DNA from 3 places in the Streptomyces sp. NPDC048278 genome. Region 3 is predicted to be linked to each of the others. Evidence: riboswitches for the same ligand, from Rfam matches in the RefSeq annotation. Region 3 holds a riboswitch; each other region holds the start of a gene.
The links. Region 3 has a riboswitch for S-adenosylmethionine ahead of thrC (threonine synthase). Riboswitches for the same ligand answer to the same signal wherever they lie in the genome.
Positions count from the first base shown of each region.

Region 1: linked by a shared signal. The riboswitch ahead of AB0D74_RS42100 (amino acid ABC transporter permease) and the one ahead of thrC (threonine synthase) in region 3 are both predicted to bind S-adenosylmethionine.
Region 2: linked by a shared signal. The riboswitch ahead of AB0D74_RS42655 (putative leader peptide) and the one ahead of thrC (threonine synthase) in region 3 are both predicted to bind S-adenosylmethionine.

Region 1 is NZ_JBEZLP010000039.1:38,737-42,001, forward strand. It holds gene AB0D74_RS42095 (amino acid ABC transporter ATP-binding protein) at 1-245, opposite strand, end outside; gene AB0D74_RS42100 (amino acid ABC transporter permease) at 242-1,225, opposite strand; SAM riboswitch class IV at 1,615-1,738, opposite strand; gene AB0D74_RS42105 (glutathione S-transferase C-terminal domain-containing protein) at 1,816-2,688, opposite strand; gene AB0D74_RS42110 (hypothetical protein) at 2,853-2,984, opposite strand; gene AB0D74_RS42115 (hypothetical protein) at 3,145-3,265, shown strand, end outside.
Region 2 is NZ_JBEZLP010000040.1:65,835-69,099, forward strand. It holds gene AB0D74_RS42650 (ABC transporter substrate-binding protein) at 1-1,284, opposite strand, end outside; gene AB0D74_RS42655 (putative leader peptide) at 1,505-1,621, opposite strand; SAM riboswitch class IV at 1,656-1,769, opposite strand; gene AB0D74_RS42660 (DUF427 domain-containing protein) at 2,247-3,062, shown strand; gene AB0D74_RS42665 (MerR family transcriptional regulator) at 3,132-3,265, opposite strand, start outside.
Region 3 is NZ_JBEZLP010000015.1:153,098-156,362, reverse strand. It holds gene AB0D74_RS26055 (trehalose-6-phosphate synthase) at 1-637, opposite strand, end outside; gene AB0D74_RS26050 (glucosyl-3-phosphoglycerate synthase) at 732-1,676, opposite strand; SAM riboswitch class I at 1,834-1,995, shown strand; gene thrC (threonine synthase) at 2,014-3,265, shown strand, end outside.

The DNA of each region.
Region 1 (3,265 bases), on a different contig from region 3:
TGCCGCTTCACGCCGATCAGCTCGTCGTTGATGCTGACGTAGCCGATCTCGGGCTTCTCCAGGTGGTTGATGACCCGGAGCAGGGTGGACTTTCCGGAGCCGGACGGGCCGATGATCACGGTGACCTCGCCGGGCCGCACGGTCAGGTCGACGCCGTCGAGGACGCGGTGGGTGCCGTACCACTTGTGGACGTCGTGGATCTCCAGGGCGGCGGGGGCCGTTTCCAGGGTGTCGGTGGTGCTCATACGGCGGCCTCCCGGCGGATGCGGGCGCGCAGGTCGGCGACGCCGGCCCGCAGTTTCTGCAAGGGGGTCGGCGGCAGGGAGCGGGTGGCGCCCCGGGCGTAGTACCGCTCGACGTAGAACTGGATCACGGAGACGATGCTGGTGAGGATCAGGTACCAGACGGTGACCACCAGCAGCAGCGGCACGATGTCGCCCGGGTAGGTGGAGCCCATGCTCTGGGCGGTGCCGAACAGGTCGAGCAGCGAGACGTAGAAGACCAGTGAGGTGCTCTTGATCAGGCCGATCAGCTGGTTGACGTAGTTCGGGGTGATCGACCTGAGCGCCTGCGGGAACACGATCTTCCGGAACTGGTAGCCCTTGGGCAGGCCGAGCGCGGCGGCGGCCTCGTGCTGGCCCTGGTCCACGGAGAGGATGCCGCCGCGGACCACTTCGGCCGCGTAGGCGGCCTCGTTGAGGCTGAGGCCGATGACGGCGATCGCCATGTCGGTGGCGAGCTTCGACTCGTCGAAGGAGAAGAAGGCGGGCCCGAAGGGGACGCCGATGCTCAGCGTCCTGTACAGGGCGCTGAAGTTGTAGAGGAAGAGCAGGACCACGATGAGCGGTATGGAGCGCAACGCCCAGACGTAGGTCCAGCTGACCGCGCGCAGCACGGGGCTCTTGGAGAGCCGGGCCAGGGCGAGCAGGACACCGCCGAGCAGGCCCAGCACCGCGCTGTAGGCGGTGACTTCGAGGGTGATGACCAGTCCGTCGAGGATGGCCGGGCGCAGGAACCAGTAGCCCCAACGGTCCCACTGGTAGAAGGGGTTGGTCACCAGTCCGTGTACGAACTGGGCGACCAGAACCAGGACGACGGCGGTGGCGATCCACCGGCCCGGTTTGCGCAGCGGCTGAACTCGCTGCGCTGTCAAGGGCCTTGATGGTTCGTCGGCGGCGGTCGGCGCGTCGGGGGCGGCGATCGTGGCGCCTGGGGGTTCACTCATGGCGGGCTCCGGCGGAGTCGGACACCCACGTGTTCCCACGGCGGGGGCCGCGCACCGGGCCGTGTGCGGGCACGGAACGGTGCGCGGGGGCGCGCGGGGCACGGGGCGGGGCGGACGGCGGCACACCGGGCGGCCGGTGTTTCGACGGGGACGCTGGGGTGCGGAGCTGCGGGAAACCGGCGGAAAGGCCTGGTCAGACCCGACAGCGGGCACAGCCCGGTGCGGTACACGCGCTACACAGGGCGCTGTTGACACGGAGCAGGTCGACGGCGCGGTCGGCGACGAGCGGGCTCGGGTACGGGCGTACGCAGCCCTCGGCACGGCGCTGGGCCGTCCTGGAAGCTGCGTACATGTCCGTCACCTGTCACTGTCGTGCCGGCCCCGAGGGGCACTCGCGCTTACCGAATCGTCGCTTGCCGAAACGTCGTCGGTCCGGTCGTCACCTGGGGCACCCCACCGCGGTGCGAGGGTTGCCGGTCAGCTAGCCAGGGCTTGATGCTGACGCTCATGACCGTTCTGGTCCGTAAGTAACGCAGTTGCCCGAACGAATGTCAACGCCTGTCCGATGGGCGAAACGGTTCAGACCGCTCTCACCTGCGCCGACCGCGCGGAGCGTCCGCCGCGTGGCCTGCCCAGTCCAGGATCTGGACAGCCGCGCCGGCGGCCTCCAGGCCCTGGCAACGGCCGTGGTGGCGGCGGGCGATGCCGTCGAGGTCGAGGTGCGCGCCGAAGGCCGGACGGGCCGCCAGCCGCCGGGCGTAGGCCCACAGCACCGGATGGCCGGCGATGGCGTGCACGGCGGCGGCGTCCAGGTGGTTGCGGTGCACGGTGTCGAGTTGCACGAGGGTCACCCACAACTCGATGTCCGCGGCGGTGAGTTCTCCGCCGACCAGGAACTCCACCCCGGTCAGCCGGCGCTCCAGCTCGTCCAGGGCGGCGAGCAGCACCTCCAGCGCCTCCGGGTCGCCGCCCTCGCGCCCGGCACGCTGCGCGGCCTGTTCGACGTCCTCGGCGCACAGCCGCTCGACGGCCTCGATCTCGGCCTCGGCGCCGCACGGGTAGAGCCGGGCGACCCCGTCGCCGAAGTGCTGGTCCAGGTCGCGCAGGATGTCCCGGCTGTGCGTGCTGACGATCCGGCCGGACCAGCCGTCGCTGAACACCGGTGCGAGGGCCGGTCCCGAGTAGCGGTGCGCGCTGGCCTCGTACAGCGGGCGCAGCACCGCGTGGCTGCCGTCGGGACAGTCCGGGACGGCGGGCAGGTAGGTGACCGGACAACAGTCGTCCAGGGCGAGCAGGCTGTGGCCGACGGCGATGCGGAGGCCGTCGGGACAGGCCGTGGAGAGGTGCAGCCGGTAGCGGCGCGGCACGGCGTAGTGGCCGCTGCGCGCGTCGCGGCCGATGCGGCCCCGGAAGCCGGGGGCGGTGCGGACGGACGGCAGGGCGGCGAGTGGAGTGATGGACATGCGTCTCCCCGGGGGCGGGCGGGCGCGCGGACGTACGCGCGGCGGAAGCGTTCGTCGGTGGGTTCTCGGTGAGCTCTGGGTGAGCCGTTGCTCGGTGAGCTCTGGGTGAGCCGTGGTGGCTCCCGGCGGGTGGGGGCCCGCCGCGTGCGGCCGGGACCGGGCGCTCAGCCTCTGCGGCCGGTCGCGCCGCACATCCGCAGCAGGTCGATGTGCCGGCGGGAGGTAAGCAGGGGGGCCGTCCAGGGTGCGGGGCTCTCGCGGCGCTGTCTGCCGGTGAGCGTGCGCAGGCGACCCATCGTTCCCTACCTTTTCACTAGGATTCCCACCTGGAGTGTCGATCGGCCCCCGCCCGGCGTCAAGGGGGCGTCCACGCCTGGGACACCCGGCCCCGACTTGCCGTCGGCCCGCAGGGGCGGTGCGCTGGTGGCGGAGGCCGAGCGACAGGAGTCGGAGCCGATGACCGAGCCCCCGGGTCCCGGGCCGGTGCCGGGTGCCGTGCCCGAGACCTTCGCGTTCCGCTGCGGGCGGTGCGGCCACGGCTGGGAGGCCGCCTTCCAGGCGGTGTTCTTCACCGACC
Region 2 (3,265 bases), on a different contig from region 3:
CGTGACCGGGAGCTGCTTGAGCACCACGTCGATCCCCACGGCCTTGAGCTGCTGCTGGACCAGCTCCAGCGCGGGCTGGTTGGTGGCCGCGTTGGGGAACCAGGTGATGGTGAGGCTGAGCTTCTTGCCGCCCTTGGCGCGGATGCCGTCGCTTCCGGCCTTCCAGCCTGCCTGATCCAGCAGGGACTTGGCCCTGGCCGCGTCGAAGGCGAGATCGGTGGAGAGGTCGGTGTAGTCGGGCGTGGTGTGCGCCAGCACGCTGGTGGCCGGCCGGGTGCCGGTGGGGAAGACGGTGTCGGCGATCTGCTTGCGGTCGACGGCGGCCAGGATCGCCTGGCGGACCTTCACGTCCTTGAGCAGGGGCCGCGCGTTGTTGAGCCCGAGGCCGAACACCACACCGGGGTTGGCCCGGCTCCGGAGGGCGACCTGGCCGCCCTTGAGCGCCGCCTCGTTGGCCTTGCCGACGCTGCTGATCACGTCCACCTGGCCGGACTGGAGACTGCCGGCCCGCACTCCGGCCTCCGGGACGACCTTGTACACCACCTTGTCCAGGTAGGCCTCGCCCTTCTTCGTCCACAGCGCGGAGCCCCAGTCGTACCCGGTGCGCCTGTCCAGGGTGATCGACTGGTTCTGCACGTACTGCTTCAGCACGAACGGCCCGGACCCGACCACCCCGTCGCTGCACTTCTGCTGCGGGCTCCGCTGCACGCTGGCCGAGGACTCGATGCCCAGCGAGTGGGTCGAAGTGGCCTGGAGGAACTGGGCGTTGGGCTGCTTGAAGGCCACCTTGACGGTGAGCGGGTCGACCACGGTGGTGCTCTTGACGCCGCTCAGGTAACCCTCGGCGAGGGTGCCCAGGGCGCCGAGCTTCGGCACCGCGTCGAAGTTGTCCTTGACCACCTGCGCGGTCAGCTTCGACCCGTCGCTGAAGGTCACCCCCGACCGCAGCCGGAACGTGAACGTCGTCGCGTCGGCGCTGATCTCCCAGCTCCTGGCGAGCCACGGCACGATCTTGCCGGTCTTCGGGTCCTGGTCGGTCAGCGAGTCCACGATCTGGCGCACCGAGTAGATGGTGTCGTTGCTGCCGACCTGCTGCGGATCCACGCAGCCGGAGTCGGAGCCGACCGCGAAGGTCAGGGTGCCGCCGGACTTCGCCTGGCCGCTTCCGCCGCCGGAGCTGTCGTCGCCCGAACCCGAACCGCACGCGGTGAGCAGGACGCTGGTGGTCAGGAGCGCGGCGAGGGGCGCCCATCGGGAGGGTCTGAAATCCGGAAGTGCTGTCACGGACGTGGTTCTCCTACTCGTGTCACCGAGGCACGACCGCGCACGGATGTGCAGGGGCGTGCGGGTGTGTGCGGCCCGGGCGGATCGACTCCGGCCAGGGAAGCGCTGCGCAGACAGGGAACGGGCATGCGGACGCCACCGGGAACCGGTGACGCGGGGGAAGGACGACGCGAAGGAGCCGGAGCCGGTGACGGACGTCAGCCGGCGGCGGCCGGGCGGGTCAGGCCCGACAGAGGCAGCTGGTCGAGCGCTTCAGATCGATGTGGCGCCGGCGCGAGAGCCTGGAGTACGCCGTGGCGTCGGCGGGGGAGGCGACAGGGTCGTGGCGGTGCCGCATACCTGTCCTCCCCTTCTCCGGCCCCGGTCACGGGGCCACGCGCTTGCGGGAGTCGTCGGCGACCCCGCCAGGCTTTCACCTGGAGCACCCCACCGCGCGGGAGGGTTGCCGGTCAGCGAGCCAGGGCTTGACGCTGACACTCAATGCCGTGGGTGATGCTACGGATCGGTTTCGGCGTACGTCAATGCCGCAACCCGACGCCCTCCTCGGGAGGCCGGGGCCGTCTCACGGGCCGGAACGGATGGTGGACGCTGCCGCCCCTTTCGCGCCTGCCTGCGCTCCCGCGCGTCCGTACCCGGAGCCCGCTCGGGAAGGGCCGCATGGTCGTCGACAGCACCGCCCCGGCAGGGGTGTTCGCCGCCCGCAGGGCCCTGGCCGCGCTCGGCGTGGCGCTGTGGCCGTCCCGCACGACACGCCCGGCGTCGGCCACGGCTGCGGTGCCCGCTCCGGCCTCGACCGGCAACCCGCCGAACCCTGGTCACCGGCCGGCCCGCGCATCGACCACCAGGGGGAACGTCCCATTCCTGAGCGCCGGTACGTGCGTTCGAACCCGTCTCGTGTGGGAGCGTGCCCGTGGGAACGCCGAGGACCACTTGCGCGTGAACCAGCCGAAGGAGAGCCGCCCATGAGCACGTTCCCCACCGCACAGGCCGTGCGGACCACTCCGGAGGGGCTCCTGTGGGAACCGAGCGAACGCTGGGTGCGGGGCCGCAAGGGTGACGTCACGGTCGTCGACAGCCGCCACCCCGTCCTCGTCTGGGAACCCGGTGTCCCCGTACCGCTGTACGCGTTCCCGCGCGCGGAGGTGCGCGAGGACCTCCTGCGTCCCGCGAAGAACCCGCCGACCGGCACCCACACCGGCTCGCGGATCTTCTACGACGTCGAGGTCGACGGCGAGCTGCTGGCGAACGCGGCCTGGACCTTCCCGGCCGCCGACCTGGCCGACCACATCGCCTTCGAGTGGTTCCGGCGTGTCGGACGGGGCCTGGACCACTGGTACGAGGAGGAGGAAGAGATCTTCGTCCACCCCCGTGACCCGCACAAGCGGGTGGACGCCGTCCCCAGCAGCCGGCACCTCGTGGTCGAGATCGACGGCACGGTCGTCGCGGACACCCGCCGCCCGGTCCTGCTCTTCGAGACCGGCCTGCCCACCCGCTACTACGTCCCGCGCGAGGACGTCCGCCTCGACCTGCTCGAAGCCACCGACCACCACACCGGCTGCCCGTACAAGGGCACCGCCGAGTACTGGTCGTGGCGCGGCGAGGCCGACGTTCCGCCCGACGTCGTCTGGAGCTACCCGGACCCGCTGCCCGCGGTCGGCGCCGTCCGGGGGCTCTTCGCCTTCTACAACGAGGCCGTCGACATCACCCTCGACGGCGAACGGGTGGCGCGCCCCGTCACCCACTTCACCAAGGCACTCACGGAACAGCAGCGCGCCTGACGGCCGACGCCGCGATATCGACCGCGGGCGTGGACGTCCGGTGCCGGACCCGCGTCCGACGACGCGTTGTCACGGCCGGCCGAAGGTGCGCAGGGCCAGTGCCTCGCGCAGTCGGGTCAGCCGGTCGATCTCGGCGCCGAGGGCCGCGAGCCTGCGGGCGATCACCCCGGAGCCGGGCCGGTCGCCGTCGGGTTGCCCGCATC
Region 3 (3,265 bases):
ACGCGGCGTGGTCGGCGCCCAGGATCCCGCTGAGCAGCTCGGCGGCGATGTCGTCGGGGAGCAGCCGGAAGTAGTCCGGCGGCGCCCAGGGCGTGTGGGAGAAGTGGCCGATCCGCAGGTCGGGGCGGAGCCGGCGGAGCATCCGCGGGGCCAGTGCCAGGTGGTAGTCCTGGATGACCACCACCGCACCCTCGGCCGCCTCCTGCGCCAGCGCCTCGGCGAACGCGCGGTTGTAGGCCTGGTACGACGCCCACCGGCGGCGGAACTCCGCGTCGAAGACCGGTTCCAGCGGGGTCTGGTAGAGCATGTGGTGGACGAACCAGAGCGCCGAGTTCGCGATGCCGTTGTACGCGTCGGCGAAGACGTCCGCGTCGATGTCGAGCATCCGGACCTGCTGCCCGCCGGTGTCCCCGGCCGGCAGCCGGCCGCCCTCGGCCCGCCGTACCGCCTCGCGGTCGCCGTCGCCCAGCGCCGCGCACACCCATACGGCGTCGGCGTCGGGCCCGATGGCCGAGAGCCCTGAGACCAGCCCGCCGCCGCCCCGTTTGGCGTGCAGCGAACCGTCTTCGCGCAGGTCGTACGAGACCGGGCCGCGGTTCGAGGCGACCAGCACCTCGGCACCGCCGGTGGAAGCCATGGGGGAAGCCATACGCGTCAACCTAGCCCGGCCCGGAAACGCTCAAACGTACGGCCGCGCCCGACGCGCCGCCGTATACGGCCGTACGGCGAACTCACGCCACTTTGCGTTCCGCGTACTCCGCGATCTCCGCCATCGGCGGCCGTTCCTCCGTGTCCACGGAGTACGTGCGCGGTTCGAAGCCGTCCTCGCCCCGTTCGAACTGGGTGAGGGAGGGGCGGATCAGGTGGCCGCGCGCCAGCCGCAGCTGGGCCGTGCGGTAGATCGCGGCGGACATCCGGCCGAGGGCCTGGCCGTCCTGGTGGCGGTGCTTGCGGACGCCGACGTCGACCTGGGCCAGCGCGTCGAGCCCGACCAGGTGCAGGGCGTCGACCAGCATGCCCAGCTCCACGCCGTAGCCGACCGGGAAGGGGAGCTGTTCGAGGAGCGAGCGGCGGGCCGCGTACTCGCCGCCGAGCGGCTGGACGAAACCGGCCAGCTGCGGCCAGTGCATGTTCAGCAGCGGGCGGGCCATCAGCTCGGTGACCCGGCCGCCCTGTCCGGCGGCGCCGCCGAGCGGGCGGTCGTACATCGCCTTGACCAGGTCCACGTCCGGGTCGGTGAGGAGCGGGCCGACGATGCCGGTGACGAAGTCGGAGGAGAAGTCGCGCAGGTCGGCGTCGATGAAGCAGACGACGTCACCCGACGTGACGAGGAGCGAGCGCCAGAGGACCTCGCCCTTGCCGGGGACGGCGGGGATGCGGGGCAGGATCGCGTCGCGGTGCACGACGCGGGCGCCGGCCGCCGCGGCGACGGCCGCCGTGCGGTCGGTGGAGCCGGAGTCGACGACGACGATCTCGTCGACGAGCGGCACCTGCTGCATGAGGTCGTGGCGGATGACCGCGACGATGTCGCCGACGGTCTCCTCCTCGTTGAGCGCGGGCAGCACCACGCTGACCGTCTGCCCGGAGGACCGTTTGGCGGCCATGACCCGGTGCAGCGGGCGATCGGTTACGGACCAGGAGCGGGTGGCCAGCCAGCGCTCGACTTCTTCCAGCACGGTCAGCGGCTCCTCACTGTCACGGCCACACGACGACGTGTGATCCATCTCGCGGTTCGGACGACTCTCTCAACTGTCCTGGCCTTCGGTTACAGTCTTGAACAACGCCGATGACCATCGCATGTCCTGGGGTCACCCGGCGTTGACAACCACATACCGCTCATCCAGAGGGGCAGAGGGAAACGGCCCGTTGAAGCCCCGGCAACCCTCCAGTCGGTTCTCGTAGATCGCCGATCAGTGTCGATCGTTCGCGAGGCTCCCGGCTAGGGAAGGTGCCAAATCCGTCTCACGGCGAGATGCGTCGTGAGGAAGATGAGGAGAAAGGGCCTCGCCTCACATGGCTGTGCAGACTGTTGCAAGCACCACGGATTCCACCGTAGACCTCGGCCCCGCCGCTGCCCTGAGCTGCCGCGAGTGCGGTCACCGGGTGCCGCTCGGCCCGGTCTTCGCCTGCGAGGAGTGTTTCGGCCCGCTGGAGATCGCGTACGACTTCTCGGCCTACGACACCGAGGAACTCCGCAAGACGATCGAAGCGGGTCCCGCGAACATCTGGCGCTACGCGCCGCTGCTGCCCGTCCCCGCGGACGTGGCGACCAAGCCGAACATCAACCCCGGCTGGACCAAGCTGGTCCAGGCCGACAACCTGGCCCGCGAGCTCGGGGTGACCGGCGGGCTGTACGTGAAGGACGACTCGGGCAACCCGACGCACTCCTTCAAGGACCGCGTCGTCGCCCAGGCCGTCGAGGCCGCCCGCGCCTTCGGCTACACCACCCTCTCCTGCTCCTCCACCGGCAACCTGGCCGGCGCGGTCGGTGCCGCCGCCGCCCGGGCCGGCTTCCGTTCCTGCGTCTTCATCCCGCACGACCTGGAGCAGGGCAAGGTCGTCATGGCCGCGATCTACGGCGGCGAGCTCGTCGGCATCGAGGGCAACTACGACGACGTGAACCGTTTCTGCTCCGAGCTGATCGGCGACCCGGCCGGCGAGGGCTGGGGCTTCGTCAACGTCAACCTGCGGCCGTACTACGCGGAGGGCTCCAAGACCCTGGCGTACGAGATCTGCGAGCAGCTCGGCTGGCAGATCCCGGACCAGCTGGTCATCCCGATCGCCTCCGGCTCGCAGCTCACGAAGATCGACAAGGGGCTGCAGGAGCTGATCAAGCTCGGTCTCGTCGAGGACAAGCCGTACAAGATCTTCGGTGCCCAGGCCGAGGGGTGCTCGCCGGTGTCGGTGGCCTACAAGGAGGGCCACGACGTGGTCCGCCCGCAGAAGCCGAACACCATCGCCAAGTCGCTGGCCATCGGCAACCCGGCGGACGGGCCGTACGTCCTCGACATCGCGCGGCGCACCGGCGGTGCGGTGGAGGACGTCACCGACGAGCAGGTCGTCGACGCCATCAAGCTGCTCGCGCGGACCGAGGGAATCTTCGCGGAAACAGCCGGCGGAGTGACGGTTGGAGTCACCAAAAAGCTCATTGAGAATGGGCTGATTGATCCGGCAAAGTCGGTCGTTGTACTCAACACCGGTGATGGACTGAAGACGCTGGACGCGGTGGCGGGGACTGGACTCACCGCGACCATTCGCCCGAATC